2 regions of the Telluria sp. ZB4P37 genome follow, and region 1 is predicted to be linked to the other one. Evidence: predicted binding sites of a transcription regulator. Region 1 holds the regulator's gene; the other holds the start of a gene.
What was found. Region 1 encodes FliA, which starts transcription of late flagellar genes. Its sites were predicted from a motif close to CTAAAGTTTNNNNNNNNNNNGCCGNTA; they were not measured.
Positions count from the first base shown of each region.

Region 2: the regulator FliA is predicted to act here: its motif matches at 4,591-4,617, upstream of AC56K1_RS22375 (flagellar protein FliT).

Region 1 is NZ_JCASID010000013.1:19,633-35,529, forward strand. Features, by position in the region: gene AC56K1_RS18145 (hypothetical protein) at 1-814, shown strand, start outside; gene AC56K1_RS18150 (PGDYG domain-containing protein) at 811-1,287, shown strand; gene flhB (flagellar biosynthesis protein FlhB) at 1,456-2,634, shown strand; gene flhA (flagellar biosynthesis protein FlhA) at 2,634-4,751, shown strand; gene flhF (flagellar biosynthesis GTPase FlhF) at 5,101-6,564, shown strand; gene AC56K1_RS18170 (MinD/ParA family ATP-binding protein) at 6,557-7,375, shown strand; gene AC56K1_RS18175 (RNA polymerase sigma factor FliA) at 7,408-8,145, shown strand; gene AC56K1_RS18180 (flagellar motor protein) at 8,127-8,870, shown strand; gene motD (flagellar motor protein MotD) at 8,876-9,634, shown strand; gene AC56K1_RS18190 (hypothetical protein) at 9,682-10,179, shown strand; gene AC56K1_RS18195 (M35 family metalloendopeptidase) at 10,259-11,344, opposite strand; gene AC56K1_RS18200 (M35 family metalloendopeptidase) at 11,566-12,609, opposite strand; gene AC56K1_RS18205 (putative bifunctional diguanylate cyclase/phosphodiesterase) at 12,861-14,939, shown strand; gene AC56K1_RS18210 (hypothetical protein) at 15,224-15,487, opposite strand.
Region 2 is NZ_JCASID010000024.1:17,223-33,119, reverse strand. Features, by position in the region: gene AC56K1_RS22395 (RNA-binding S4 domain-containing protein) at 1-173, opposite strand, end outside; gene fumC (class II fumarate hydratase) at 228-1,625, opposite strand; gene AC56K1_RS22385 (FimV/HubP-related protein) at 1,733-2,752, shown strand; gene AC56K1_RS22380 (HDOD domain-containing protein) at 3,116-4,090, shown strand; gene AC56K1_RS22375 (flagellar protein FliT) at 4,258-4,539, opposite strand; gene AC56K1_RS22370 (M1 family metallopeptidase) at 4,866-7,505, shown strand; gene AC56K1_RS22365 (M13 family metallopeptidase) at 7,534-9,585, shown strand; gene AC56K1_RS22360 (class I SAM-dependent methyltransferase) at 9,808-10,425, shown strand; gene AC56K1_RS22355 (CsbD family protein) at 10,497-10,673, shown strand; gene AC56K1_RS22350 (AI-2E family transporter) at 10,731-11,819, opposite strand; gene AC56K1_RS22345 (CsbD family protein) at 12,000-12,221, shown strand; gene AC56K1_RS22340 (CE1 family esterase) at 12,283-13,236, opposite strand; gene AC56K1_RS22335 (S9 family peptidase) at 13,323-15,542, opposite strand; gene AC56K1_RS22330 (MATE family efflux transporter) at 15,615-15,897, opposite strand, start outside.

The DNA.
Region 1 (15,897 bases):
CTGGCCGCTGATCGAGTTGCTGCTGGTGGCGCTGATCGGCTTGACGGTCTACGGTAATCGTCACCGGCAAATGACCAATCACGACCGATGGGTGCATTTCCGCCAGTCGGCCGAAGCCCTGCGCTTGAGCGCGCTATTGCATCCACTGCTCGCCAGCCTGCCGCTGCTGCATCGCGGAGTCTGGAAATACGACGCCACCCACAGGCCGCAGCCGGTGCTCGACAAGCCCTTCCACTGGCTGGTGATTCAGCTGCTGCGCGATGCGGGCATACCGGGCGAGGAGGGCCGGCATTGTGTCAAGACGCGGTTTGCCGATCTCGTGGACAGCCTGGATGCCTTGATCGAGGACCAGAAAACCTATCACCAGCGCAGCAGGGGCCGCTACGAGCAGACCCACCACCGTCTGCGCGACGCGATCGCATGCGTGTTCTGCGTGGTGGTGCTGTGGGTGGGCTTTCACATGATCGTGGAATACTGCCATGCGCCGCCCGGCATCCTGCGTGCCAACTGCGCCTTGCTGCCGACGGATGTGCTCCATGGCGCGCGCTGGCCGCTCTTCCTGACCGCATTCCTTCCGGCGCTTGCCGCCGCCATGCACGGGATTGCGTCCAAGGCGGAATTGCAGCGCCTTGCCAAGAATTCGGGACGCATGTGCCAGCGGCTGGACATGCTGCAGCGCCTGATCCAAGGCGTGCGCGGCAGTGGCGATCCGTTGGCCCTGCGCGCCCTTGCCGTACAAGCCGCCGCGACCATGTATGCCGAGCACGATGCATGGGCCGAGCTGATGGCCGACCAGCCGCTCGAGCTGGTATGAGCGCGTTCGACATCGCCGGCCAGCCGGGAGCCTTCCTGGCCGTGAAGCGCCCGCTGCCGGTTACCGTCGAGTTCGCCGAGCGGGACGGCAGCGTCACGACCCGCGAGGGCGAGGTGCGCTACCAGGCCGGGGATGCCATTTTGTCAGGCATTGAGAAAGAGCGCTGGCCGGTCCCGCGGGCACGCTTTTTCGCCTCCTACGATCCGGTCGCGCCACTGCAGGCGGGTGATAACGGGTCGTATGTCAAACGCCACAAGGCCGTGTGGGCCTGGCGCAGCAGCGCGACCATCGAGATTGCATTGTCCGGCGGGCGCGGCACCCTGCGCGCGAACGCCGGCGACGTCATCGTCGATTATGGCGATTGCGACCTGGCCGTGGTGGCGGCGTCGATTTTCGACAGCAGCTACCAGCGCGCGCAGGAGCGGGCAGGGCCGCCGGGCTGGGGCAGCCAGGTCGGGAACGAGCCCGGGTGAGGGAATTGTTTGCCGGCTCGTCAATTGTCCGTCCTCGCCCAGCTTGCTGCTGAGTGGCTTCCACGCACATAACAGCAAATAGAGGGTCTTTCACACCCTGTTTCGCTTCTAGCCGTACGGCAACACCTGCGATAATCCTGTTCTTGGTGGTAATTAACAGGAGCAGGGATGTCGGAAGACAGCGATGCAGAGAAGACAGAACCAGCGTCACCCAGGAGGCTTGAAAAAGCCCGTGAGGATGGCGACGTTCCCCGCTCGCGCGAAATCGCCACCTTCACCGTCCTGATGACCGCCGGCGCCGGCCTCTACATGACCGGCGGCACCCTCGCGGGCAAGCTCGGCCAGACCCTGCATTCCGGCCTGTCCCTGAGCCGTGAGCAAATCTACAACCCCGACGTCCTGATCCAGCGCATCACGAATGACCTGATCGACGTCCTGATCGCCTGCCTGCCGCTGGCCGGCCTGATCATGCTGGTCGCGCTGGCCTCGCCGCTCTTGATCGGCGGCTGGCTGTTCTCGTCCAAGGCTTTCATGCCGAACTTCATGAAGCTGAACCCGATCAAGGGCATCGGCAACATGTTTTCCACCAATGCCCTGATCGAGCTGCTCAAGGCCATCGCCAAGACCCTGGTGGTCGGCGCCGTGGCCTGGGTCGTCATCAATGGCCAGAAGGAAGCCTTCCTCGGCCTGGCGGTCGAGCCGCTGAACGCCGGCAGCGCCCACGTGGGCGAGCTGATGGCCAAGGCCTTCCTGTTCATTACCGGCGCACTGGGCCTGATCGCGGCCATCGACGGACCGTGGCAGCTGTGGCACTACAACGACAAGCTGAAGATGACGCGCCAGGAAGTGATCCAGGAATCCAAGGAATCGGACGGCAATCCGCAGATGAAGGGCAGGATTCGCCAGCTCCAGCGCGAAATGGCGCGCGGCCGGATGATGCAGAATGTGCCTACTGCTGATGTGATCGTCACCAACCCGACCCACTATGCGGTGGCGCTGAAGTATGCCGACGGCCAGAAGGGTGCGCCGCGCGTGGTGGCCAAGGGTATCGACGACGTCGCGGCCAAGATCCGCGAGCTCGGCGCCGAACACAAGGTGACGCTGCTGGAAGCCCCGGCCCTGGCCCGTGCGCTGTACAAGCACACCGACATCGACGAAGAGATCCCGGAAAAGCTGTTCTCGGCCGTGGCCGAAGTGCTCGCTTATGTCTACCAGCTGCGCGCCTACAAGACCGGCGACGGCAATTACCCGGATCGCCCGACCAAACTGGCGGTGCCGGCAGAGATGGACCCGAACGATCCGGCCTACAAAGGTCCGGGCAGCCTGAATAACGGAGCAACCCAATAATGAACAGCATCAGACTGCCGGCATGGATGAACGGCCTCGGCGCCAGGGGCGGCAACGCGCTGGCCGCGCCGCTGCTCATCATCGTCCTGCTGGCGATGATGATCCTGCCGCTGCCGGCCTTCATCCTCGATGTGTTCTTCTCCTTTAACATCGCGCTGTCCGTCATCGTCCTGCTGACCGCGCTGTACACGGTCAAGCCGCTCGACTTCATGGCCTTCCCGGCCATCCTGCTGGTCTCCACGATGTTGCGCCTGTCGCTCAATGTGGCTTCGACCCGTATCGTCCTGACCGAAGGCCATACCGGCGGCGCCGCGGCCGGCAAGGTCATCGAGGCCTTCGGCCACTTCCTGATCGGCGGTAACTACACGGTCGGTATCGTCGTGTTCATCATCCTGACCATCATTAACTTCTCGGTCGTGACCAAGGGTGCGGGACGCATCGCCGAAGTCGGCGCGCGCTTCGCCCTGGACGCGATGCCGGGCAAGCAGATGGCGATCGACGCCGACCTGAACGCCGGCCTGATCGGCGAAGCCGATGCCCGCAGGCGCCGCAACGAAGTCGCGCAAGAGGCCGAGTTCTACGGCGCGATGGACGGTGCGTCCAAATACGTCAAGGGCGACGCCGTGGCCGGCATCATGATCACCCTGATCAACGTCATCGGCGGCCTGATCATCGGTATCGTCCAGCACGACATGGAATTCGCCAAAGCGGCCGAGGTCTACACGCTGCTGGCCATCGGTGACGGCCTGGTGGCCCAGCTGCCTTCGCTGATCATCTCGATCGCGGCCGGTATGGTGGTCTCGCGCGTGGCCAGCGACGAAGACATCAGCACCCAGTTGACCACCCAGCTGTTCGCCCGACCGGAAGCGCTCTACATCACCGGCGGCATCATCCTCGCGCTGGGCCTGATCCCGGGCATGCCGAACCTGGTGTTCCTGCTGCTGGGCGGCGCCCTGATTGGTGGCGGCTATATGATCGCCAAGCGCCGCAGGGAGGCGCCGGCCCAGGAAGCGGCTGCGGCGCTTGAGGCTGCGGCAGCCGGCACCGGTGGCGCGGCTGCCCCGGCCGAATCCGAAGAAGCGACCTGGCAGGACGTCATGGCGGTCGACACCCTCGGCCTGGAAGTGGGCTACCGCCTGATTCCGCTGGTGGACAAGACACAGGGCGGCGAGCTGCTCAAGCGTATCAAGGGCATCCGCAAGAAATTCGCCCAGGAAGTCGGCTTCCTGGCGCCGCCCGTGCACATCCGCGACAACCTGGAACTCAAGCCTTCTGCCTACCGCATCACGCTCAAGGGCGTGGAAGTGGGCACTGGCGAAGCGATGAACGGCCAATTCCTGGCGATCAACCCGGGCATGGCCAGCGGCGCGCTGCCGGGCCTGGTGACGGTCGATCCGGCTTTTGGCTTGCCGGCCACCTGGATCGACGCCAGCCTGCGCGACGAAGCGCAGAGCATGGGCTATACCGTGGTCGACGCCGGCACCGTGGTGGCGACCCACCTGAACCACCTGATCACGACCCACGCCTCGGAACTGCTGGGCCGCATGGAAATCCAGGACCTGCTCGATCACCTGGGCAAGGCGAGTCCGAAGCTGGTGGAAGACCTGGTGCCGAAGATCGTCTCGCTGTCGACCCTGCAGAAAGTGCTGCAGAACCTGCTGCAGGAAGGCGTGCACATCCGCGATATGCGCACCATCATCGAAGCCTTGTCGGAATATGCGACCCAGACGCAAGACCCGAACGAGCTGACCGCCATGGTGCGGGTGGCGCTGGGCCGCGCCATCGTGCAGCAGCTGTTCCCGGGCATGAACGAATTGTCGGTGATGACCCTCGACAACCGCCTCGAGCGCTTGCTGATGCAGGCCATGGGCACGGGCGGCGACGGCGCCGGCATCGAGCCGGGCCTGGCCGACACCATCGCCCAGCAGGCGGCCAATGCGGCCCAGCAGCAGGAAGAGTTGGGCTTGAGCCCCGTGCTCTTGGTGCCGGCCCCGCTGCGCGTCCTGCTGTCGCGTTTCCTGCGCCGCGCGGTGCCGCAGCTGAAGGTGCTGTCGCATAACGAGATTCCGGAGACCAAGACGATCCGGGTGACCAGTCTGGTCGGGGTGCCTATGTAAGGGGAGGGAGCGCCGTGTGGGTTGTTCTCCCTGGGTTCGCTTGCTACATGCGTCGTTTCATTCATCGATCTGCGAAACCGTCGTCCCCGCCTGCGGGGGGGAGGTGACGTTGGCTGGTGGCGCGAACAAGGCCTCTCCAGCGCCTTCGGCAAAACCCGTCGACCGCCACCCGCAGCATTCGTCTCCCGACGAAGCATCCGCTGTACACCCCCGCCATTTGAAATAGGCCCTTTTCCCCTCGTTACTCCCCCGATGGTTTCTCCACGGCATCGCCAATAATACGAACCATGGACGGGCGGTTTCGCCTGCAGAAGACATAGAACAGTACAGTGAAGTGCGGAGAACAACGATGAACGTGAAGAAATTTACAGCGGCTACCTCCCGTGACGCCTTGCGCAAGGTGCGCGAGGCGCTCGGTCCTGACGCGGTCATCCTGTCCAACCGTCCGGTCGACGGCGTGGTCGAGATCCTGGCGCTGGACAACGACGACGTCGCCTCGCTGTCCTCCCCGAGCATCGAAGAAGCGCAGCCGCAGTTCGGCGCCTTCGACAACGACTTCGACCCGGAACCGGTCTTCGCCCGCGCCCCGGCCGCCTTCGCTCCCGCCTTCACCGCTCCCGAACCACGCCAGGCCGCAGCGCGCGCCGCCGCCCAGCCGCAGATGGACCCGTTCGCGGGCCAGCCCTATGTGGAACGCCGCGCAGCCCCTGTCGCCGAAGACATCCCGCCGACCTACGAAAACCGCCGCGCCCCGGCCCAGGCCTCCACCATCGACATGGCCGCCATGAGCTCGATGATGAGCGCCGCCATCGCCCAGGCCAAGGAATCGGCCACGCTCGAAATGAGCGGCATGATGAATGAAATCCGCGCCATGCGCGGCATGATGGAAACCCAGTTGGCCGAGCTGTCGTGGAATGCCAGCTCGCAGCGCGAGCCGCAAAAGAACGCCGTGCTGCGCGAAATGCTGGCCGCCGGTTTCTCGGCGACGCTGGCGCGCTACCTGATCGACAAGATGCCGGCCACGAAAGACGCGGCCGAAGCCCTCCGCTGGATCAAGACGGTGCTGGCCCGTAACCTGACCACCATCGCCAACGAAGACGATTTGCTGTCGCGCGGCGGCGTGTTCGCCCTGGTCGGCCCGACCGGCGTCGGCAAGACCACCACCACCGCAAAACTGGCGGCGCGTTGCGTGATGCGCCACGGCGCCGACAAGCTGGCGCTGATCACCACCGATGCCTACCGTATCGGCGGCCACGAGCAGCTGCGCATCTACGGCAAGATCCTGGGCGTGATGGTGCACTCGGTGAAGGACGAAGCCGACCTGCGGATTGCTTTGAAAGAACTCAAGAACAAGCACACCGTGCTGATCGACACCATCGGCATGTCGCAGCGCGACCAGATGGTGACGGAACAAGTAGCCATGCTGAGCGAATCCGGCGCCGACGTGAAGCGCCTGCTGTGCCTGAACGCGACCTCGACCAACGAGACCCTGAACGAAGTGGTGCGCGCCTACCAGGGCGGCGGCCTGGCCGGCTGCATCATGACCAAGCTGGATGAAGCCGCTTCGATCGGCAACGTGCTCGACGTCGTGATCCGCCAGAAGCTGAACCTGCACTACATCTCGAACGGCCAGCGCGTGCCGGAAGACCTGCACTTGGCCGACCGCGCCATGCTGGTCGACCGCGCCTTCCGTTCGCGCGCCGCCGGCAACGGCTTTAGCGATGCCGACCTGCCGCTGATGATGGCCGCCGCCGGCGCAAATGCTGGCAACCTGCACAACGACCGCAGCCTGCGCGAGGTGTCCCTTGGCTAGTTTCGATTTCGACCAGGCCGAAGGCCTGCGCCGGATGCTGCAGGGCCCGCGCCCGCGCATCGTCACTTTTCTTTCCGCCACCCCTGAAGACGACAAGGGCGCCATGCTCGTCAACCTGGGCGCCTCGCTGGCCCAGACCGGCAACGACGTCTTGATCGTGGACGCCTGCGAGCGCGAGTACGGCGTCGCCCGCCGCCTGGGCATCAGCCGCGCCGCCGCGCTGGCCAACGTGGCGCGCCAGGAGTGCGGCCTGAACCAGGTCCTGCACGCCGTGCCGCAGGGCTTTTCGGTGGCCTCGCTGGGCACCCCGCAGCGCGCGGACGATGCGCGCCGCCTGGCCAAGACCTTCGACGTGCTGGTCAAGCAGGCCGGCATCGTGATGGTGGACGCCGAACTCGGCCCGGACGGCGAATTGCCGCTGCCGCTGATGGCCAGTTCCGAGATCGTGGTGCAGGTCGGGACCTCGGCCGCCTCGATCACGAATGCCTACGCCTTGATCAAGCATTTGTCGCACCAACTGGGCCGCCGTCCTTTCGGCATCCTCGTTACCGGCGCGACAGAGGCGGAAGCCAAGGTTGTATACGATAATATGTCTACCGCGGCAACACGCTACCTGGCGGTGACCCTCAATTCGATGGGCTCGGTACCGGCCGACGAATACCTGCACCGCGCCGCGCGCCTGGGGCGCGCCGTGGTTGATGCCTTCCCGCTGGCGGGTGCATCGGTTGCTTTCCGCCAGCTGGCAGGCAAGTTCGCGCTGCACGCGATGCCGCAGCTGGGGCGGGGAGGCGGCGCACATTTCGGGTCCTGACCTGCTAGAGAAGAAAAGAAGACAAGCAACGCATGTACACGGTCAAAGGAATATCGGACAAGAACCATTTGCTGACGGAGCACATGCCGTTGGTGAAGCGTCTTGCCCACCACATGAAGGCCAAGCTGCCGCCTTCCGTGGAAGTCGATGACCTGGTGCAGGCGGGCATGATCGGCCTGCTCGATGCGATCAACCGCTACGAAGACAACCACGGCGCCCAGTTCGAGACCTATGCGGTGCTGCGCATCCGCGGCGCCATGCTCGACGAACTGCGCTCAAGCGACTGGATGCCGCGCAGCACGCGCCAGAATATGCGCAAGGTCGAAGCGGCGATGGAAGCGCTGCAGCAGCGCCTGGGGCGCCCGGCCAGCGAATCCGAAATCGCCAAGTCCCTGAAAATCCCGCTGTCCGAATACCAGGACATGCTGGGCGACGGCGGCGGCCACCAGCTGCTGTACTACGAAGACTTCCACGACGACGAAGGCGACGGCGGCAGCGCCGGCTTCCTCGACCGCTATGCGGTCGACGATGCCGATCCGCTGCGCTCGCTGCTCGACACCGACTTCCGCCAGGCCGTCATCGACGCCATCGACAAGCTGCCGCCGCGCGAGAAGATGCTGATGGGCCTGTACTACGAGGAAGAACTCAATCTGAAGGAAATCGGCGCGGTGATGGGCGTGAGTGAATCGCGCGTGTCGCAGCTGCACACCCAGGCGGTGTCGCGGCTGCGTGCCTCGCTCAAGGAGCAATTATGGACTGGGCCAGCGTAGCCGGGCTGGTGCTCGCGCTGGCGGGCATCCTGGTGGGCCACACGCTCGACGGCGGCAAGTTCGCGTCGCTGGTGCAGCCGGCCGCCTTCGCCATCGTGGTGGTCGGCACCTTCGGGGCCGTGCTGCTGCAAAGCGAGACCCGCAGCTTCCTGCACGGCATGCGCATGCTGCGCTGGGTGTTCTTCCCGCCGAAGTCAAGCCGCGACAAGCTCTCGCGCGAGATCGCGCTGTGGAGCCTCACCGCACGGCGCGACGGCCTGCTGTCGCTCGAGCAGTACATGGGAACGCAGGATAAATTCATCCAGAAGGGCCTGCGCCTGGTGGTGGACGGCATCAATCCGGACAAGATCCGCAGCCTGCTCGAGAGCGAAATCAGCGCCTACGAATTCGCCCAGCGCCAGGCCGCGCGCATCTGGGAATCGGCCGCCGGCTATTCGCCGACCATCGGCATCCTGGGCGCGGTGCTGGGCCTGATCCACGTAATGGAAAACCTGTCCGACCCGTCGCGCCTGGGTTCCGGCATCGCGGTGGCCTTTGTCTCGACTGTGTATGGCGTCGGGCTGGCCAACCTGTTCTTCTTCCCGGTCGGGAATAAACTGAAAGCCATCGTCAGCGACAAGGTGGCGCAGTACGAAATCCTCGCCGAAGTCTTCCACGACCTCGCCAGCGGCGACCACACCCGCGTGGTCGACGAACGGGTGGCGTCGCTGCTGGCGCGCCACTAAGCGGCATGGCGCGCAAACGCTACGACGATTCGAACGGCTCGGCCGAGCACCACGAGCGCTGGCTGATTTCCTACGCCGATTTCATCACGCTGCTGTTCGCTTTTTTTGTCGTGATGTATGCGATTTCCATCGTCAACGAAGGCAAGTACGCGGTGCTGTCCGAAGCGCTGGGCGACGCCTTCGGCGGACGCAGCCTCGCGCCCCAAGCCGCTACCCGGGTCGAACCGGCGCTGCCGCTGTCGCACATCGTCAACCGCAAGCGGATCGAAGCCGCGCGGCGCGAGCGCCAGCGCATGGAGACCCTGGCGAAAGACCTGTCGGCGACCCTGCTGCCGCTGGTGAAATCGGGCCAGGTGCGGGTGACCCAGAATGCACGCGGCATCAGCGTCGAGATCAATGCCAGTGCGCTGTTCGACCAGGGCGAAGCGGTGCTGCAGCCGGACGCGCGCGACGTGCTGCGCGAAGTGGCCGGCCTGCTCAAGAATCACCCGCACATGATCGAAGTCGAAGGCCATACCGACGACCTGCCGATCGCCACGCCCCAATACGCATCGAACTGGGAACTGTCGGCGGTGCGCGCGGCCAGCGTGGTGCGGCTGTTCATCGAGGGCGGGGTCTCGGCGCCGCGGCTGTCGGCGATCGGGCATGGCTCGACGCGGCCGGTGGCGCGCAACGACAGCCCGGTCAACCAGGCGCGCAACCGGCGCGTTGCCGTGATGATCCTGGCAACGACACCAGAACCATTGCCGTCAGCTTTGAAATAAAATGTCATTTTTGCCGTCTGTTTGAAATATTCTTTCAAGGAGCACGAATGCATGTCAAACGAATCCTCCCGCTGCTCTTCCTCGCCCTGGGCGGCCTGGTGAGCGCCGTGGGCGCCGTGGAGAAAGACGCGACCGTGCGCCACCAGCTCGAGGTCGAGACCGCCGGCGGCAAGGTGAAGCTGCGCCTGACGGTCGAGAACCATGGCGAGACCACCATCTACGTGCCGCGCGAAGTAGCCGCCGAAGACGAACTCACCGGCCGCCGCTTCGAGGTGCTCGAAATGAGCGGCGCCAGGCCCGGCAAGCCGCTCGACTACACCGGCATGATGGTCAAGCGCGGCGCACTGACGGCCCGGGATTACCATCCGGTCGCGCCGCACACCATACACATGAACACCATCGACATCACGCCGACCTATGCCTTCAGGAAGGGCAAGGGCAGCTACGAGATCCGATACGACGGCCCCTGGCTGGCCGACCTGAAGCAGCTCGATGCGGTGAACAACAGCCCGGCGGCGCCGGTGCGTTTCAGCTTCAGCCGGTGACGGGAGCGCCGCCGCGAAACGTAAAATGGGCGGCAAAGCCGCCCATTCCGAAGATCCGCGACGGACCGGACTACAACGCTTAGTTCAGCGCCGGGGTGTTCTCGCCGAAGTACTCGTGCGAGTCGGCGTTCTGCACCGCGAGGTCAGGATTGGTGATCGCCAGGTTGGCGGCGCCAGCCTGGCCGTACACGTTGTCGTCGGTGCCGGCGACCACGTCGAAGTGGCTCATTTCATGCACCAGGGTGCCGCCCTTCGAATCGGTGCCGGTCATTGGCGCGGTCCAGAAGGCCTTGCAGACATAGATCTTGTACGGCTGGGTCGGGTACACATAGGCGTAATATGTCTTGTTGCAGCCGCAGTCGACCGTCACCGGCTTGTTCGCAAACGCGTCCTTGATCGCGGCGTAGTTCGACTTCACGGTGGCCACGCGGGTGCTGTTGTCGGCGCCGAACCACTTGGTGTAGCGCGAGCCGATCACGCCGCGCGTCATGTAGGCGTCGCCGTCGGTGGCCATGTTCAGGCCGGCGGACATGGCCGAGATCACGGTGCTTTGCTGCGAGGTCGTGCAGCGACTAAACGAGAGGCTGCCGGCGGATGGCGTCGGCGACGGCGCCTTCATGGCTTCGAGGTCGAGTTCCACTTTTGATTTCTCGCCGCGCGCGACGCGCCCGTCGATCCACACCGAGGCCGGCGCCGAGGCGATCGACGCGGTGTCGCCGCCGGCGGCCGCGGTGCCCAGGAACAGCTGTGGCGAATTGGTCTTGTAGCTGATCTGGTAGTCGCCGCTCACGCTCATGTCGTACAGGCTCGAGAGCTCGACCTTGACGGTGTGCGAGGCGCCCGGCTTGAGCACGAAGTAGTCGGACCGGGTCGGCGCGGCGCGCTTGACCAGGGTGCCCAGGTAAGGGACCGTCTGGCCGTCGCGCTTGATGTCGAACAGCGGATGGTCCACGCCCTCGAACGGGGTACGCGACTTGAGCACATATTGCGGCGCGCCCGAGTTGTTGGTGATGGTGACACTGACCATCACGTCTTCGTCCTGCCCCAGCGCGTTCTTCTCGGGCGTAACGCTGACCGAGACGCCCTTCGGCGCCGCAACCGCGCCACATGCCACCATCAGCGCCGCAGCGCCCACTGCCGACTTCACGATGCCATTCCAGCTCATATTCATTCTCCGTATGAAAAATAGTTATGTGGCCTTGCCTTGGCCTTATCGAGTTACTTCGGTGCTAAGGAATAACTCTAACTAATAATCACGGAATGATGAGTATGTGTAAAGTCGATTCGTGCCAAACGTGACAGTATTTGTGGAAAGTCAACAAGATCCGAAAATGTTCAATCGTGCGCTGGAAATTGGTATGTACAAGTGCTAGCAATTACCCTTCGTCATTGTTGTTGAGGCGTATTCTCCCCGAAGTATTCGTGCGAATCGGCGTTGTTGACTGCTCGTCCCGGATCGGTTCGCGCCAGGTCGGAAGCGCCCGACTGCCCGTACACGTGATCGTCGGTGGCGGCCACGACGTCGAAGTGGCTCAGCTCGTGGAGCAGGGTGCCGCCACGCGAATCGGTGCCGGTCAGCGCCGCCGTCCAGAAGGCCTTGCAGACATAGATCGTGTAGGGCTGGGCCGGGTAGACGTAGGCGAAATACGAGGCGTTGCAGCCGCAATCGATCTTCAGGGGCTTGGTCTCGAACGCATCGCGGATCGCCGTGAAATTCCTGGTCACCGCCGCGCCGCGCACGGGATCGACGGCGCCGAACCAGGTGCCGTAGCGCGCGCCATAGGCCGTGCGGGCTGTCAGGTAGGCATGGCCCTCGACCGTCATCGAGCGGCCGGCGTCGACCGCTGCCGCCAACTGCTCTTGCTGGGCGTTCGAGCATTTGCTGAATTCCAGCCCGCTGCCGGGGGCGGCCTGCTTGGCCGGCGGCCGTGCGCCGCGCGGCAGGCGGCCCTCGATCCAGATACCGGCCGTGTTCGAGGCCAGCGCCCCCGTCATCCGGCGCACGCTGGCGCTGCCGAACAGGCCGGCCGCGGCGGTGCGGTAGCGGAGCAGGTAGGAGCCGGTCACGTGCATCTCGTACAGCGCCGACAGCTCCACCACGGTCGAAATCGACGCTCCCGGCTCCAGCCGTACGTAATCGTTGGGGCCCGGCGCCGGTCGCTTGGCCTCGATGCCGAGATAACGCACCGGCTGGCCGTCGCGCTGCACCTCGAACAGCGGCCCTTCCACGCCCTCGACCGGGGTATGCCATTTCAGGATGGCTTGCGGGCTCAAGCCGGTGTTGGCCAGCGTGACCTCTACCCGTACGTCGTCGCTGCGGGCAAAATTCTGGCGCACGGGCCTGAGCGTCACGGTCACGTCCTGGGCCATGGCAGGGGTGGCGGCAAGGGAAAGCAGGAAGGACAGGGATAGGGGCAGACGGCGTGGCATAGCGGACTCCTCTAGAGGATGGGATTCGTCCTACTGTGCTGCTGCCGCCATCGTCCAGCCTTGCGCCATCCCAAGATTTCATTGGCTTTCGGCAACAAATCCGTACGTGCGATATGGTGTATTCACAACAGGTGTGATTATTCGTGATTATCTGCTCGATTCAAGCTACGTGGATTGCTATCATGCAATGACCCTATCCCACAATAAATATTGCCTTCGGGCTGCAGGTCCGTCATGAAATGCCACTACCGATGAACGCCCTGCCGGATTTTGCCGACACCCACTTGCAGAACCAGAACTACCTGGAACAGGTGATCGACGCCATGCCCGCCGGCCTGGTCATGGTCGATGCGGCCTTGCGCGCCTGCTCGATGAATCGCATGATGGCCGAGCTGCTTGGCGTGCCGGACGACCTGCTGTTCGAGCAGAAACTGGCGCTCGGCGACCTGATCGCCTGTCCGGAACTGGCCCGCCATGCAGCCGAGGCGCTGGATTCCGGCGCGCCCCACGACAATGTGCTGGTCACGCTCGACGGCCGCGCCGACGGCGTGCGCTATGTCGACTTCAACATCCGCCGCACCCGCAAGGACGGCGGCTACATGCTGCTGCTGATCGGCCAGGACATCACCTTCCGCCGCAAGGCGCGCCTGCGCCTGCAGGAAAGCGAGGAATTCTTCCGGCTCACCTTCAACCAGGCCGCGGTGGGCATCGTGCTGCTGGGCGCGGACGGGCGCGTGCTGCGTACCAACAGCAAGATGTCGCAGATCCTGGGCTATACCGAAATGGAACTGCTGCAGCGCTTTTTCCAGCAGCTCACCTGCGCGGAAGACATGGCGGAAGAGCAGGCGCTCATGACACGCCTGAAGCTGGGCCAGGTCAGCGACTACCAGTTAGAGAAACGCCTGTTGCGGCGCGATGGCGCGCGCGCGTGGGTGAGCGTGAACGTCTCGGCGATGCGCGACGTCAACGGCAACCAGCGCTTCATCTGCGTCATCAACGACATCCAGGGCCAGAAGCAAGCCGAGGAAGCGCTGCTGCGCATGGCCAACCACGACGCGCTCACCGGCCTGCCGAACCGCGTCCTGATGCAGGACCGGCTTGGCCAGGCCATCATGCATGCGCACCGGGCCGGGCGCCAGGTGGCGGTGATGTTCATCGACCTGGACCGCTTCAAGCACGTCAACGACAGCCTCGGCCACGATGCCGGCGACGGCCTGATCGTCGAGATCGCGCGCCGCTTGTCGAACAGCCTGCGCGAGAGCGACACCGTGGCGCGCCAGGGCGGCGACGAATTCGTGGTGGTGCTGCCCGACCTGGCAGGCCAGGAAGACGCGGCCCGGGTCGCGCGCAAGCTGCTGGAGAACCTGTTCCAGCCCTTGACGCTGTGCGGCCAGGAAGTCTTCCCATCGGGCAGCATCGGCATCGCCATGTACCCGCGCGACGGCGAAAACAGCGCTACCTTGCTCAAGTGCGCCGACAGCGCCATGTACGGCTCAAAGGCGCAGGGCGGCAACCACTACTCGTTTTATACGGCCGAGATGGGCGCCCAGGCGGTCGAGCACCTGCGCATGGAAGGCGCCCTGCAACGCGCCCTGCAGCGCCAGGAATTCCTGTTGCATTACCAGCCGGTGGTCGACATCGGCAGCGGCGTGGTCACCGGCGTCGAGGCGCTGCTGCGCTGGCAGCCGCAGAACCGCGCCATGGTCTCGCCTGCCGACTTCATTCCGCTGGCCGAGGAAACCGGCCTGATCGTGCCGATCGGCGAATGGGTGCTGGCCACTGCCATGGCCCAGCAGGTGGCCTGGCGCCAGGCCGGCTTGCCACCGGTGCGCATGAGCGTGAATTTGTCGGCGCGCCAGTTCCTGGGACAGGACGTGGCCCAGTGCGTGGCCGCGCTGCTCGAGCGCACCGGCTGCGACCCGGGCTACCTGACCCTGGAAATCACCGAAAGCGTGCTGATGGAAAACCCGGTGGCCGCCACCGAAACCATGGGGCGCCTGGCCGCCATGGGCGTGCAGCTGGCGATCGACGATTTCGGCACCGGCTACTCGAGCCTGGCCAGCCTCAAGCGTTTCCCGATCCACAGCCTCAAGATCGACCGCTCCTTCGTCATGGACCTGACCCAGGACGCCGACGACGCCGCCATCGTCAACGCGGTGATCGCGCTGGCGCATTCGATGAAGCTGAACGTGATTGCGGAAGGCGTCGAGACGGGCGAGCAGCTGGCCTACCTGCTTGAACATGGCTGCGACCAGATGCAGGGTTTCCACTTCAGCCGTCCGGTGGAGCCGGGGAGGATCGAGGCGATGCTGCGGGCGGCGCAGGGCTGAGCACCCGCACAAGCGTCGCGACGCTCCGTGCGCCGGCGTGGTCACGTATATTCGCCCACGGCCCCTATCCGGGCATTTCCATGAACCATCCTGGTGTCCTGCCTGCGCCTGCTGCCATGTCGTTTCTCGATAACACAGGCGACGTCGTCGGGCCCCGTCGAGTCCTGGCCGCAAAGCGTGAAGAGCACGGTCTCGCTGATCCTGCATTGCGCTGAAGCTGCCCTCAAGGCAACGCATGCAATTCACGGTTGCGAACCTGGCAGGGCAGGTTCGCAACCCCATGCTCAGGCGGACAAGCCTTTTTGCAGCAGCTCCGCCACCAGGGCGTTCATATCGACGCCGCGTTCCTTGCTCAGCGTTTGCAGCTGTTGCACCAGGTCGCCGTTGAGCTTGACGGCAAACGGCACCAGTCCCAGCGCGCGCTCACGCTCGCGCTGCTCGCGCCGGTCGACGGCAGGTGCGGCGGACGTGCCGAATGCGCCACCCTTCGCGCCCATCTGGTTCATCAGTTTCTTGGCATCGCTCTTTGCCAGGTCGGTCTTTTTCATTGTCAGCCCTTATTTTATCGAGAGCGAATTCTACCTGCGAAAGCGCTGTCTCGGCGGCACGCTGCATGCAGTGCGGGGAATAACGCGCGCTTGCTGCGAGCAGGCAGTTCTGCCGCTTCCCGACCTGATCGATGCAGCAATTAACGCCGCCAGTTCGCATGATGTATTCGCCGCTGCGGAAGAGCTTCTTGACCAGCACATGCCGCCCGATGTTGTGATCCGCGTGTTGACGAGGCCGACAAGGCGGCGTCGCTACGGTGAAGCGAATTGACTGGACTCGTCAACGGATTGATCACGAGGGCTGGGCAGTCGGATGACACGCAATACTGTCCAGCCTAAAAAAACATGTACGAAGCGTCCGTACGTTCTCCAGTGTGAGCTGGCGCAGGCGCTCGCGCAGTAGATTCGCC
Region 2 (15,897 bases), on a different contig from region 1:
TGGCCAGAGCGGATCTTGGCGGTCTTGCGCAATTCCTTCTTGCCGTCGACCTTCACGCCGCCGCCGGCGACCAGGTGCTTGCCGGCGCCGCCGCTGTCGACCAGGCCGACCAGCTTGAACAGCTGGTTGACCTCGACGAATTCCTCTGTCAAATCGAACACTATTTTTTGCATACATTCCTCGGGGTGGTGAGGCGGCCTGGATCTTCCGGGCCGCCTTCTTGATCATTATTCGATTGCATCCGGCCGGGTCATGTCGATTGGCACGATCCACTGGTTGAATTGCTGCTCGTCCACGAAACCGGACTGCAATGCGGCCTGGCGCAGGGTCAGGCCGTCGTGCGACGCGGTCTTGGCGATTTGCGCGGCGCGATCATACCCGATGTGCGGCGCCAGCGCGGTTACCAGCATCAGCGATTTTTCCATCAGCTCGGCGATGCGGGCATGGTTCGGCTCGATGCCCTGGGCGCAGTGGGTGTCGAAGGAGCGCATGCCGTCGGCGAGCATGCGCGCGCTCTGCAGGAAGTTGTGCGCGATCATCGGCTTGAACACGTTCAGCTCGAAATTGCCCTGCGAGCCGCCCACCGTGAGCGCCACATCGTTGCCGAATACCTGGCAGCACAGCATGGTCAGCGCCTCGCACTGGGTGGGATTGACCTTGCCCGGCATGATCGAGCTGCCCGGCTCGTTTTCGGGAATCGTGATTTCGCCCAGGCCCGAGCGCGGCCCCGAGGCCATCCAGCGCACGTCGTTGGCGATCTTCATCAGGGCCGTGGCCAGGGTTTTCAGCGCGCCGTGGCTGGAGACCAGCGCGTCGTGCCCGGCCAGCGCCATGAACTTGTTCGGCGCGGTCTTGAAGGACAGGCCCGTGAGCGAAGCCAGCTCGGCGGCGATGCGCGGGGCGAAGTCCGGATGTGCATTCAGGCCGGTGCCTACCGCCGTGCCGCCGGCTGCCAGCGCCAGCAGGCCGCTCAAGGTGGAGCGGATCGCGCTTTCCGCGAACTCCAGCTGGGCGACATAGCCGGAAAATTCCTGTCCGAGCGTCAGGGGCGTCGCGTCCTGCAGGTGGGTGCGGCCGATCTTGACGATGTCCTCGAAGTCGCGCGACTTGCGCAGCAGCGTCGAGCGCAGCTGGGACAGGGCCGGCAGCATGTTTTTCGCCACGGCCAGCGCCGCCGCCACGTGCATGGCGGTGGGGAAGATGTCGTTCGACGATTGCCCCATGTTGACGTGGTCGTTCGGGTGCAGCAGGCGCTTCTCGCCGCGCTCGCCCTGGAGGAGCTCGGAGCCGCGGTTGGCCAGCACCTCGTTCATGTTCATGTTGCTCTGGGTGCCCGAGCCGGTCTGCCAGACGGCCAGCGGGAATTCCTGCGGGTGCTGGCCGGCCAGCACCTCATCGGCGGCGCGGATGATGGCGTCGGCCTTGTCGCTTGGTAGCTTGCCCAGCGAGCGGTTGACGGCCGCGGCGGCGCGCTTGACCTGGGCCAGGGCAGAGACCAGTTCCGGCGCCATGCGTTCGGTCGAGATATGGAAATGGTGCAGCGAGCGCTGAGTCTGGGCACCCCAGAGGCGATCCGCGGGAACCTCGATCGGGCCGAAACTGTCCTTTTCAATCCTGTTGTTCATGGGCATGTCCTGTCGAATGCAAGGCTGGGATTAAAGAGTTTATCGCAATGTCCGTTAATGACGAACAGGCTTCATTTTTGCATCTACTTATGGCGTTCCGGCTTCCCTTGTTATTCAGTTGCGCGCTGCTGGCCGGCGCCGCCCAGGCGGCCGAGCTCGGTGAGCCGCGCGTGGGCTCCTTCATTGGCCAGCCGCTGGTGGCCGACATCGAGCTCACCATGCTGGAAGACGCCGCCACGCCCGTGCAGGTGCGCCTGGCCAGCCCGAACGTCTACCACGGCGCCAACATCATCATGCCGCCGGTGCTGTCGACCTTGACCTTCTCCGTCATGCGGCGCGACGGCCGCCAATTCCTGCACATCACGTCCTTGAAGCCGGTCGACTCGGCCCACCTGCATCTCTACCTGGAGCTTGGCGACGGGGCGCAGCGTGGCGTGCGGCTGGCCACCTTGTGGCTGTCGCCGGATCCGCATCCGGCGCCGGCGCCGGTGGCGGTCGCCGCGCCTGTGGTGGTGAAGCCGGCTCCTGCCAAGGTCGCGGTAGTGGAACCAGTGCAGGTCGACAAGCCCGCACCTGCGCCAAGCCGTCCCAAACCGGTTCTCGTTGCGGCGCCGCCCAAGCCTGTGCCCGTCGCACCTCCCAAGCCGGAGCCGGTTCATGCGCCGGCCCCGGCGCCTGCCGCCTGCGCGCCGCAAGTCCAGCCAGAGCAGAACGCCTGCGCGGCCTTGGGCGTGAAGAACGCACTGCTGAACGAGCAGCTCGGCCAGCTCGAGGGCAAGGTCAAGGTGCTGCAGCTTGCGATGGGCGCTGCGCCGGCTGCCGTCGTGCCGGCAGCCAGGCCCTACAAGCTGAAGAAGAAAAAGGTGGAGCCTGCGCCGCCGGAAGCCGATACGCCCTGGCTGCTGGTGGTTGGCGGCATGACCGGTCTGCTGGCGCTGGTGGCGGGTGTGCTCGTGGCGATGCGCCGCAAGCGCTCCGCCAAGCGCAAGGCTGTCCCACGCCATGTCGAGCCGACCGTTCCCCTCGGGACGCGCCTGAAGGCGCGGCTGGGCAGTCTGGGCAAGCCGGCTAAAACACCGGCACCGCCCGCCCGCGAGGCTGCGCACGACTCGTCTACACAAGTTTGAGTTTTACGTTATACTAAAAATGTGGTCGTTTAGATCACAAACGGCACAGAGGCCTGTCGCAGCCACCACCGATAGCGTGGCGCGGAAAACAGGTAACGTTGAAGAAACGCCTGTGTCCGGAAGCAGTTCGTGAGCCAGCTTAGGCAGCGGACGCCGGATGCAACCGGCAAGAGGCGACGCCAGGAGATACCTGGTGTTCGCTCTCCCGAATTCCTTGCCTGGGCGCCCGCCCGGGTATGAACGAAGCGCCTGCGGGCGCTTTTGTCATTTCCGGCGTCCGGTTTTGCCATGCGCTGCGCATGGCCGGTCTCCTGTTGCGCACTGAACGGCGCTACAATCGGGGCACAGGAACAGCCGCATACTATGAAAAACTGGATCAATCGTTTGATGGGCAGCACCGACAGCCAGGTTGCTGCCGAAGCGGCCGCCGCGCAGCTTGACGCCGGCGCCCCGGACGCGCCGCCGGATGCCGCCCGGGCCGACGAACTGTATTACCTTTGGCTGCTGGGCCCGGCCGGCTTCGACGCGCCTGCGGAGACCGAACAACTGATCCTGGAGCAAGTCCGTAGTGTGGCGCAGAATCCGGCCGTGGCCGCCGAGCTGGTGCCGCGCGTGCCCGAGCTGATCCCCAAGCTGCTGCGCAGCCTGCGCGACGAGAGCGTGACGACCGGCGAGCTGGCGCGCCAGGTGGCGGAAGACGTGGTGCTGGTGGCCGACGTGCTGCGCGAAGCGAACAGCGCCTATTACCGTCCGATCACTCCGATCAAGACCCTGGACGCCGCCATCATGTTGCTGGGCCAGAACGGCTTGCGCATGCTGCTGGCTAGGGTCGCCTTCCGCCCGGTGATCCGGATGCAGGAGGCCGGTTTCGCGCGGCGTGCGGCGCCGCTGGTCTGGAACCATTCCGAGAAGTGCGCGGTCGCGGCCAGCCTGATGGCGCCGGGGCTGACGGCGGACATTTTCGAATCCTGCCTGGCCGGGCTGATGCAGGACGTCGGGTTGATCGTGGCGTTCCGCTTGGCCGACCGGGTCTGCCAGAACGGGAAGGTGCCGAAATCGGCGGCCTTCGGCGCGGAATTGCTGGCGCGCAGCCGTCAATTGTCGGCGGTGATCGCCACGCACTGGGACTTTCCGAACGAGGTGGCCGATGCGATCGCGTTGGCAGGCGATCCGGGTGGATCCAGCCTGGCGCAGGCGGTGGCGCAGGGCGATCATATTGCCAAGCTGCGGATCCTGATCGATGCGGGGATGCTGCCGGAGGACGATGCGCTGGTGGCGGAGGGGCTCAACAGCTTCCAGCGCCGGTGTTTGGGGAAGTTGAGTAACCTGGAGGAGTAGGGCGGGCGGGTCTCCCGCCCGCGCGTTCAAACTTCTTTCGCTCCGTCGGACGGTATTCGGACTCGTACACAAATTGCCCACCCTGCGAGGCGCGGCAATTCGGAAGCTGGCGGCCGCAGGAAATAAAAAAGGCACCCGCAGGTGCCTTCGCTTGAATCGCTGCTAAATCAATGCGCGCACATTGCGCGATCCAGTTGCCCCATCCACGGCTCGGTCACGTCGCGAATCGCGCGGTCGTTGGCCATCAGCTGCTTGAGCAGGTCGATCTTGCGCTGGCGCTTGGCGCCGTCCAGTGCCGGCACACCGCAGAGGGCGGCACCGGCGGCCACGCTTGCCTGCACGTTCAGCTTGTCGAAGGCATTCCATTCGCCTGCCTGCGCCGCGTTCTTCATCTGGCCACTCAGGCCAGCGAGGTTTTCGTACATCGAGAGAACGTCGTTCGATTTCATGTTGGCACCGAGGCAAGGTTCGCCGGCTGGATTACCGGCTATCTAAGCCATTTACGGATGCGCTTTCCGGAACTTTAGGGTTTCGACGAAAAATAATTGAAATATTTTTCGTCAGCCATGAATGTAGTCATTCATGCATGGTCAAGCGCCCCTGCATGGGCCAGAATGCCGGTCGCCATTCCACGATTTCAGCAGTTTGGCCCCGTTATTTGCAGTCTGTCGCATTCCAGGGGCAGGGCGCATGCGGCTTCCTTACCCTGCAGGCTGGGTTCTTGCGCCACGGCGCGAAGCCGACATCAAATAAAAACAGATTCGAGAGAGAACTTATGAGAGACATGCTAGTGGCGCGCACCGCTGCGGCGGCCGCGTTCGCGCTGACCGCGGCCACGGCGCAGGCAGAGGCACCGTTTTCGTTCGCGGCGACGCCGGGCAAGCTGCCGAAAGACGTGATTCCGCTGCAATATGCCGCGCATATCATGCCGGACGTCGCGGGCAACAGCTTCCGCGGGTCGCAAACGGTGGAGATCGAAGTCTTGAACCCGACCTCGACCATCATGCTCAATGCCGACCACCTGGAAATCGAGGCCGCGAGCCTGTCCGGCAAGGGCATCGGCAAACTCGCGCTGGCTCCCATCCTGGACAAGGCGCAGCAGACCCTGCGCTTCGACCTGCCGAAGCCGCTGGCGCCGGGTAAATACGAACTGGCCATGCGTTTCCGCGGCCAGATCAACCGCGAGGGACGCGGCCTGTTCTATGTCAACTACAAGGCGGGCGGGGCGGACAAGAAGCTGATCGCCACCACCATGGCCCCGAGCGACGCGCGCCGCATGCTGCCGACCTGGGACGAGCCGGCCTTCCGGGCCCGCTTCAAGCTGACGGTCGACGTCCCTGGCAATTTCAAGGCCTATTCCAACACCCCGATCGAGAAACAGGAAACGCTCCTTGGGGGCGTGCAGCGCATTTCCTTCGGCAATACGCCGAAGATGCCAAGCTACCTGGTCGTGCTGGTGGCAGGCGAACTGGAACGTTTGGCCGGCAAGCAGGACGGCGTCGACATCGGCATCGTCACCACCGAGGGCAAGCTCGGCTCGGCGGTCTTTCCGCTGGCCGCCACGCGCGACCTGCTGCACTACTTTAATCATTACTTCGGCATCCCGTACCCGCTGCCGAAACTCGACCAGATCGCGATTCCCGGCGGCTTCAATGGCGCGATGGAAAACTGGGGCGCGGTGGTCTATAACGAGCCGACCCTGCTCTACGACCCGAAGAAGAGTCCGGAGCGGGTCAAGAAATTCACCTTCAACATCAATGCCCACGAAGTCGCCCACCAGTGGTTCGGCAACCTGGTGACCATGGCCTGGTGGGACAACCTGTGGCTCAACGAAGGCTTTGCCTCCTGGATGGCGTCCAAGGCGACCCAGCACTTCCACCCGGAATGGCGTCCCTACCTGGACAGCGTGTCCGAGCGCGAATACGTGATGAACCTGGACGCGCGCAAGACTACCCACCCGATCCAGGCCCCGATCGAGAACGAAGAGCAGGCCGCGGCGGCGTTTGACGCCATCACCTATGAAAAGGGCGAAGCCTTCCTGCGCATGCTCGAGGCTTACCTGGGCGAAGAACCTTTCCGCAAGGGCATGCGCGCCTATATGGCCAAGCACCAGTATTCGAATACGACATCAAGCGACTTGTGGGCGGCGCTGGAGAAGGCCTCCGGCAAGCCGGTGGCCAGGCTGGCCTCGGACTGGACCACGCAGCCGGGCTTCCCCCTGATCAAGGTCGAGCAGGTGTGCGAAGACGGCAAGCGCAAGGTCACGCTGTCGCAAGAGCAATATCGCCTGGACGAGCCGGCCGTCGAGAAACGCCTGTGGAACGTGCCGCTGCAGGTCGGCACTGTCAACGGCAAGGCCTGGTACACATTGCTGTCCGGCCCGAGCACCACGCTCACCCAGGCCAGCTGCGAGGGCGCGCTGGTGGTCGATCCACACAGCGTGGGTTATTTCCGCCTGCATTACGATCCGGAGAGCTTCCGCGCGCTGGCCGAGCAGGCGCCGCGCCTGCCCGACAGCACGCGCCTGCGCCTGCTGGCCGATACCTGGAGCCTGGCCTCGAACGGCCGCATGGGGCTGGACGGCTACCTGAACCTGGTGCGGCGCTATGGCGAGGAGCCGCGCCTGGCGATATGGGAAGCGATCCTGTCGCACCTGCGCACGCTCGACTCGCTGGCACGCGGGGAGCCGGAACGGGCGCTGATCCGCCGCTTCTTCATCGATTTGGCGCGCCCGAAGTTCGAGCAGCTTGGCTGGGACGAAAAGCCGGGCGAAACCGCGGAGGACGCCCAGTTGCGCGGCATGCTCGCGACCTCGCTGGCGCGCGCCGGCGACCCGGTGGCGATCGAGCAGGGCCGCGCCCGCTTTGCGCGGCTGCTGCAAGACCCGGCCGCGGTGCCGCCCTCGATGATCGACTTCGTCACCGCCACCGCCGGCCGCTATGCCGACACCGCCACCTACGACATCCTGGTCGCCCGTGCCGCGAATGCCCCGACCAGCGAGGAGCGCAACCGCTACGGCCGCGCGCTCGCCGCAGCCCAGGACCCGGCGCTGGCTGCGCGCACCCTGCAGTGGCTGCTTTCGCCGCAGACCCCGCCCGACCTGGTGCCGTTTATCGTGGGCGGCATCGCCAACGAGCATCCCGACCAGACCTGGAATTTCGCTATTGCGCACCGCGACGCGCTGCTGAACAATATGGAATCCCTGGGCCGCAACGCCCTGTTCGCCAGCATCGTGTCGTCGTCCAGCAATCCGGCCCATGCCGAGATGATGGAAGCCTATATGCGCAAGAACTTCGGCCCCGATGCCGTGGTCGAAGCCGAGCGCGTCGGCAATGGCGTGCGCGTGCGCGCGGCCCAGAAGGCGCGCCTGCTGCCGCAGGTACGCGCTGCTCTCCAATATTTGCACCACAATTAAGTCACCACAACCTAAGTCAAGGGAAGCTATGAAAACCAGCTCGACTCCGATCAGGACTGCAATCACCCTGGCCATGTGCGGTGCCGCCTTCGCATTCGTCCCGGCCCAAGCCGCCGGGCAGGGCGCCGCGCCTGCCGCCAAGCCTGCCGCCGCCGTCATGCTGCCGGGCGACGATTTCTACGCCTGGGCCAATGGCGAGTGGATGGCCAAGACCGAGATCCCGGCGGACCGCGGTTCGTGGGGCGCCATGGTGGCGCTGGCGGACGAAAGCAACGGCCGCATCGTCAAGCTGATCGAGGAGGCGGGAGCCAGCAAGTCGGCCAGCGCCGAGGCGCGCAAGGTGGCCGATTTCTACACCGCCTACATGAATGAAAGCGCGATCGAGGCTGCCGGCCTGGCCTCGCTCAAGCCGCGCCTGGCGAAGATCGATGCGATCAAGGACCGTGCGGGCCTGGCGCGCACCCTGGGCGAATTCCTGCGCGCCGACGTCGACCCACTCAACGCCACCAATTTCAGCACCCCGAATGTGTTCGGCGTGTGGATCAACCAGGGGCTGACTGACCCGTCGCGCAATGTCCCTTATTTCCTGCAGGGCGGCATCGGCCTGCCGGACCGCGCCTATTACCTCGACGCCAGCCCGAAGATGGCCGAGCTGCGCACCAAATACCAGCAATACATCGTGGCCATGCTCAAGCTGGCCGGCTACGACAACGTGGACCAGCGTGCCGCCAAGATCTTCGCGCTCGAGTCCGAGCTGGCCGAAAGCCACGCCACCCGTGAAGAATCGGCGGACATCCAGAAAGCCAACAACCCCTGGACCATGAAGGACTTCGCCGCCAAGGCCCCGGGCATGGACTGGAACGCCTTCATGAAGGGTGCGCGCCTGGAAGGCCAGGACCGCTTCATCGCCTACCATCCGGGCGCGCTCAAGGGCGCCGCCGAGCAGGTAGCGGCCACCGACCTGGCCACCTGGAAGGATTACCTGGCCTTCCACAGCCTGAACCAGTATGCCGGCACGCTGCCGAAGCCTTATTCCGACCTGCGTTTCGAGTTCTACGGCAAGGGCCTGACCGGCTCGCCGCAGCAGTCGCCGCGCTGGAAGCGGGCGCTCGCGGCCACCAATGGCGCGATGGAAGAAGCCGTCGGCAAGATGTATGTCGCCAAATACTTCCCGGCCGAGAACAAGGCGCACATCCAGAAGATGGTTGCCAACATCAAGGATGCCTTCACCCGCCGCATCGACAAGCTCGACTGGATGGCGCCTTCGACCCGCGCCCAGGCCAAGGAAAAAGTGCGCACGATGTATGTCGGCGTGGGCTATCCGGATACCTGGAAATCGTATGGCGGCCTGCAGGTATCAAACAAGGATGCGCTGGGCAACGTGATGCGCGCCCAGGAATTCCACTATACCCGGCAGCTCGCGAAGCTCAAGCAAAAGCCGAACAAGACCGAGTGGGCCATGCCGCCGCAACTGGTCAACGCCGTCAACCTGCCGCTGCAGAACGCGCTGAACTTCCCGGCCGCGATCCTGCAGGCGCCGTTCTATGACCCGAAGGCGTCGGACGCGCAGAACTACGGCGCGCTCGGCTCGGTGATCGGCCACGAGATCAGCCACAGCTTCGACGACACTGGCGCCCAGTTCGACGCCCAGGGCCGCCTGCGCGACTGGTGGACCAAGGAAGACCTGGCGCATTTCCGGACCGCCTCGCAGAAGCTGGTGCAGCAGTACAACGGCTACAAGCCGTTCGACGACCTGGCCGTCAATGGCCAGCTGACGCTGAGCGAGAACCTGTCCGACCTGGCCGGCCTGGCCGCGGCCTATGACGCCTTTAAAGTCTCTCCGAGCGGAAAGGGCACCGGACCGGAAGCGGACCGCGAGTTTTTCACTGGTTTTGCGCGCAGCTGGCGCAGCAAGATGCGCGAAGCATCGATGCGCCGCGTGGTGCTGACCGACAGCCACTCGCCGGGCCAGTACCGCACCTATACCGTGCGCAACCTGGATGCCTGGTACAGGGCCTTCGACGTGCAGCCGGGACAGGCGCTGTATCTGGCGCCGGAACAGCGCGTACGGGTCTGGTAATACGGATCTTCAAGACCGTCGCTCCCGCGCAGGCGGGAACCCGAGTTTGGCTGGCCTGTCGAAACGCACGCGCGCTCTACAGCGCACGCAAAATTGGGTCCCGGCCTGCGCCGGGGCGACGTGCTGTGGTTGCGGGCCACGGGTTGCGGCGCGACTCGCCAATCGATAAACGGCATTAACGGCATAAACGGTGATAATGCGTCATCACTTCCAGGCACCCCGATGACTCCCGACGACATCTCCCACCGCACGCTCGACCACTACGACCGCAACGCCGACGCCTTTTTTGCCGGCACGATCGACCACGACGTGCGCCAGAACATCGATGCGCTGTTGAATGCGATCGAAGCGCCGGCACCGTTCACGATCCTCGACCTCGGCTGCGGCCCGGGCCGCGACCTCAAGACGTTTACCGAACTCGGCCACAAGGCCATTGGCCTCGACGGCAGCGAACGTTTCGCAAGCATGGCGCGCGCCTATGGCGGCTGCGAGGTCTGGTGCCAGGATTTCCTGCACCTCGACCTGCCGCAAGCGATGTTCCACGGCATCTTCGCCAACGCCTCGCTGTTCCACGTTCCCAGCGCCGAGCTGCCCGGCGTGCTCGCGCACCTTCATACCGCTTTGACACCCGGCGGCGTCCTGTTCAGCTCGAACCCGCGCGGCGACAACCGCGAAGGCTGGAACGGCCCGCGCTACGGCAGCTATTATGATTACGAAACCTGGAAAGGCTTCCTGGTCGCGGCAGGTTTTGTTCCCGTGCACCATTACTACCGTCCGTCGGGCTTGCCGCGCGAGCAGCAGCCCTGGCTGGCCAGCGTCTGGCGCAAGCCGGTGGGTTAGCTGGCGCACAGAGTGCTTCAAGCATGAGGCCTATGGTAGGACTTCGGTTCACAACCACCTGAGGTGAAGCAATGAACAAGGATCAAGTTAAAGGCAAGGCGAAGGACATTGGCGGCAAGATCCAGGAAAAGGTCGGCGAAGCCACCGGCAACCGCCAGCAGCAGCGTGAAGGCGTGTCCAACCAGGCTGAAGGCAAGGTGCAGAAAAAGGTCGGCGATGTGAAAGACATCGTCAAGGGCAACCGGTAAGTTCCTCCGTCCCCATGAAAAAGCCGCGCACTGCGCGGCTTTTTCATGGGCGGATGCTTAGCCGGCCTTGTGCTTTTTCCTGGCGTGGTCGCCCAGTACGTCTTCGATGTACAGCATCTCGACCAGCACCGCGAGGCCGGCCGCCAGCGGCGTTGCCAGGGCCACGCCGGCAAAGCCGAACAGTGTGCCGAAGACCAGTTGCATCACGATCACCAGCGCCGGCGGCAGGTCGACCGCCTTGGCCTCGATCAGCGGCTGCAGCACATAGCCTTCGACCAGCTGGATGCCGACGAACAGCAGCACCGTGTATAGGGCCAGGTCCGGGCTGATCGACAGCGCCAGCAGCACGGCCGGCACGCCGGCCATGATCGGGCCGAGGTAGGGAATGAAATCGAGCAGGCCGGCAATGATGCCGAGGATGAGCGCGAGTGGCACGCCGAGCACGCTCAGGCCGATCGAGGTGACAGCGCCGACGATCAGCATCGACGCCGCCTTGCCCATCAGCCAGCTCGACAAGGTATGGCCGAGCTCCTGCTGCACTTCGCGTGCACGGCTGCGCTTGCTTTGCGGGACCAGGCGAATGACGCCGCGGCTGTACACCTCCGGTGTCGCGGCAAAGTAAATGCCGACGAACAGGATGATGATCACATTGCCCACGGCGCCGACGACACCGCCGAAGAACAGGCCCGCATTCGGCACGATGCTGCCCATCTGCTTGACGATCTGCTCGGGCGGCGGAAGTTCCGCCACGACGCGCTTGAGCAAGGGATGCTGCTGCACTTCGCTTTGCAGGCGCTTGACGGCGGCCGGGATTTCTTTCGCCAGCTTGCCGGACTGCTCGGCGATCTGCGGCGCCATCGCCCAGCTGCCGAAGCCGATGATCGCCGCCAGCAGCGCGACCACGACAACCAGGGCCAGCTTGCGCTTCATGTGCAGCTTGCGGGCCAGGATCTCGCTGAGCTTATACAGCAGGATGGCGCACAGGATGCAGGCGAATACCAGCAGCAGGGCATCGGCGGCGAGCACGACGGCGGCGACGCCCGCGACGAACAGTACGGCGATGCCGCTGATCATGGTGACGCGGCGTGCGACGCGGCGCTGGGCCTGGGGTGGGTCGGCGGCGGGTTGCTGGTCTTGTTCGGTCATCACGATAGCCTGGTGAGCGGCGGCGCCGCGTTGACAAAAGATTAGCATTCACAGAAGCAAAATGTCGCGCGGCAGCGCGATGCCGTGCTATGTGCGGACGCGTACAGAAGGCCGTGAAGAGACGGGGTATTCTGGTCTCAACGCATGGCCATCCGGGCATGTTTTCTTTAGGAGAAGACCATGAACAAAGACCAAGTTGCAGGCAAACTGAAAGACATCGGCGGCAAGATTCAGGAAGAATTCGGCGACGCGATCGACAGCCCAGAGCAGGAAGCCAAGGGCCTGGCAAACCAGGTCGAAGGCAAGACCCAGAAGAAGCTGGGTGACGTGCGCGAGGCGCTGGACGATGCGACCGATGGCCGCACCACCACCACGACCACGACGACGACCCGCCGTCCATAACGCTCTTTTCTGAGCGTGATGAGAAACAGCCGCCCCGAGGGCGGCTGTTTTGTTTGATGGCTCAGGCTTTTGTGCTTGAGCGCTTGTCCCTGAAAAATTCCCACGCGGCTTCCGCGACCTCGACATCGGCATTCTGTGCGCCGACCAGTGCCTGGATGAAGCCGGGGTAGCGCTTGCGCCGGCTCGGCTCCACGTGGCCGCCGCCTTCGATCTTATAGAGGCCCACCTGCATACCGTCGCCGGCGTTTCCCCACATGAAGCGGGTGGCCCGGGTCTTGTCCCAAGCGTTACCTCCGACGACAGGCAGGACCTCCGGCACATCCGGCAGGCCGGCCAGCTCGCGCCACAGCTTCGCGGTGTCCTCGATGCTGCCCACCGGATCGGCGAACCAGAGGGTGTAGAAGTATTTGCCGCCGTCATATGGCATCAGGGGGTCAAGGGTGCATCCCACGATCAGGGCCGGTACAGGCACCGCGGGCATCCGGGCACGTCCTGGCGGCGGCATCGACGCCAGGACGGCCGAGAATGCCGCCAGCTTGTGCGGGACTTCGGTGGCCACCCGGTAGGCCATGTGGCCGCCGCGCGAGACGCCGATCACATAGACGCGCCCTGGATCGACCTCGTGTTCGGCAATCGCCTGGTCGATCAGGGCGGCGATGAAGGCGACATCGTCTTTCCTGGCCACGCGCACATCGCTGGCGAAACAATCGCTCCAGCCGGCTTTGCCCGCACCGGGCGCTGCCACCACCAGGTTTTCGCGCGCGGCAATTTCCAGCCACACGGACAGGGGCGAGGGTGGAAATGCCATCCCCAGCACCTGTTCGGGCGAGGCGCCGGCGCCATGCAGGACCACGACCAGTCCGCGCCTGGCCGTTGCCGGCTTGGCTGGTGTGGCGATCAGGTAGTGGCGAGTGCCCTCGGGTCGCTCCAGGCTTGCCCGCACCGGCGCCAGGCAAGGCGCGCTACTGGTGCTGGTCCCGTAAAAAGCGGTTTGAAGCAGGCGTTTGAATGGCATCGGCATGCGTACACGGAATAAAGAAATGGCAAAAAAACAGCCGCGTGTTGGCGCGGCTGCTTGGTCTTCCTGCAAGTGTCGCCGGCTTACTTCGCCTGCACGCCACCCAAATTCTTCTTGAAGAAAGCCTCGATCATTCCATACACGTGACGCTGGTTGACCTTGCCCGAGATGCCGTGCTTGGCGCCCGGATAGGTCATCAGTTCGAACTGCACGTTGCGCTTGACCAGCTCGTCGATCAGGCGCGTGGTGTTGGTGAACAGGACGTTGTCGTCGGCCATGCCGTGCACCAGGAGCAGGGGCGACTTCATGCCGTCGAGGTGGGCGAACACGCCGCTGCGCTTGTAGGCTTCCGGGTCCGACTTCGGCGTGCCGCCGACGAACTGTTCGGTGTAGTGGGTGTCGTACAGTGCCCAGTCGGTCACCGGCGCCACCGACACGCCCATGGCGATCTTGTCGGATGCTGCCGCCAGCAGGCGCAGCGTCATGTAGCCGCCGTAGCTCCAGCCGAATACGCCGACGCGCTTCGGATCGACGAAGCTCTGCTTGGCCAGCCAGTCGATGCCGGTCAGCTGGTCTTCCACCTCGACCTTGCCGAGGTTGTTGTAGAGGGCGTCGGTGAAGGCGCGCTCGCGGCGGCTCGATCCGCGGTTATCCAGGCGGAACACCACGAAGCCCTGCTGCGCCATGTACTGGTCAAAATAATTGCCCCAGGTGCGGGTCACGCGCTGCGAGTGCGGGCCGCCATAGGTGAACAGGAAGACCGGGTAGCGGCGGGTGGCGTCGAAATTGGCCGGCTTGATGATTGAATAGTGCAGGGTCTGGCCGTCGTTGGCCTTCATCGTGCCGTATTCGGTCGGCAGGTGGTCGGCGACGAACTTGCCATACGGGTGCTTCGCGTCGAGCGCGTTCTTTTCCAGCCATTCCACCATCGAACCGTCAGCGCGGCGGATCGAGACTTGCGGCGGGGTGGTCGGGCTCGAATAGGTGTCGACAAAAATCTTGCCGTTGCCTGCGAACGAGGCGTCGTGCCAGCCGTCGCCGCTGGTGATGCGGGCCGGGGCGCCGGCATTGCTGCCGTCGAGCTTGAGCGCATAGGTCTGCTTGTCGATGACGGCATCCTTGTTCGACGAGACATACACCTTGCCTGCAGCTTCATCGACCGCCAGGATACTGTCCACGCCCCATTCGCCTTTCGACAGCGGATGCATCAGCTTGCCGTCCAGGCCCACCAGGTAGAGGTGGTTGCGGCCGCTGCGCTCCGAGGCCCAGATGAAGGCGGGTCGTTTCTTCAAGAAGCGCAGATCGTTGTGGATGCTGACCCAGGTCTTCGAGGTCTCGCTGAGCAGCGGACGCTGGGCCAGGGTGTCGACGTCGACGGCGATCAAGTCGAGGCGTTTCTGGTCGCGGGTCTGGCGCTGGTAGACCAGGGTTTTCGCATCGGCGCTGAAGTCGGCGCGCACCAGGTAGATGTCTTTTTCGGGACCGAGGTCGATTCTGCGTTGCTGGCCGGTGGCCGGGTTGACGACCATCAGCTCGATCAGCACGTTCGGATCGCCCGCAGCCGGGTAGTGCTGGTCGATCACTTCGGTGCGGTCGGCAAAGATCTCGAAGCGGCGCACGACCGGCACCGGGGCTTCGTCGTAGCGGCGGTAGGCGATCGCGGAATCGTCCGGCGCCCAGTAATAGCCGGTGTGCTGGTCCATTTCTTCCTGCGCGACGAACTCCGCTTCGCCGTTGTGGATGGTGCCTTTTCCGTCCGTGGTCAACTGGCGCTCGGCGCCGCTCTGCAGGTCGATCACCATCAGGTTCTGGTTGCGTACGAACGAGACGTAGCGGCCTTTCGGCGAAATCTTCGGGTCGATCACATTGCCCGAGGCGACCTTGCGCGGCGCGTCCGGCTTGGCCGCGTCCACCAGGTAGAGGTCGCCACCGATCGGCACCAGCAGCTGCTTGCCGTCGGGCGACCAGTTATAGGTCAGGATGCCCGACAGGCCGGCGGTACGGGCGCGCTCGCGGCGCGCTTTTTCTTCCAGCGACAACTCCTCGTTCGGCACCAGGCGCTTGGAATCGACCAGGCGCTGGGTGGTCTTGGTCTTCATGTTGTATTCCCACAGGTCCAGCTGGTACTGGTTGTCGGCACGGCCGCGCAGGAAGGTGACGCGTTCGCCGTCGGGCGAGACGCGCAGGTTCTTCACGGCGGCGCCGGCCAGGGCCGGATCGCCGTAGATGCGGTCCAGCGTCAGGCGTTCGGCCGAGGCGGGAGCGGCCGCGAGAGCGGCCAGGAGGAACAGGAGAGGGCGCATGAAATGTCTATGGTGTAAGTTAATTTGCTACAACGGCGGAACGATACCAGAGTCCCCCTTGAAAAGCTGTAATTACGTCGGGACTTTCCGCGCTGCCCCCTCGCGAATGCGCTGGCGCGCGATCTTCTCGAAGGCCCAGGTCAGCAGCACCGCCGCAATGGTCAATGCCGCGACCAGGCCGATCCAGAAACCGGTGGTCTGCATGGGCGCGTCCGGGATCCAGGGGAACCACTGCGGCGCCAGCCCGAGGATGCAGCCCAGCGGCAGCGACACGCCCCAGAAGGCGACCAGCTGGATGAGCATGGGCGGGCGCGTCACCTGGTAGCCGCGGATGGCGGAAGCCGTCGCCACCTGG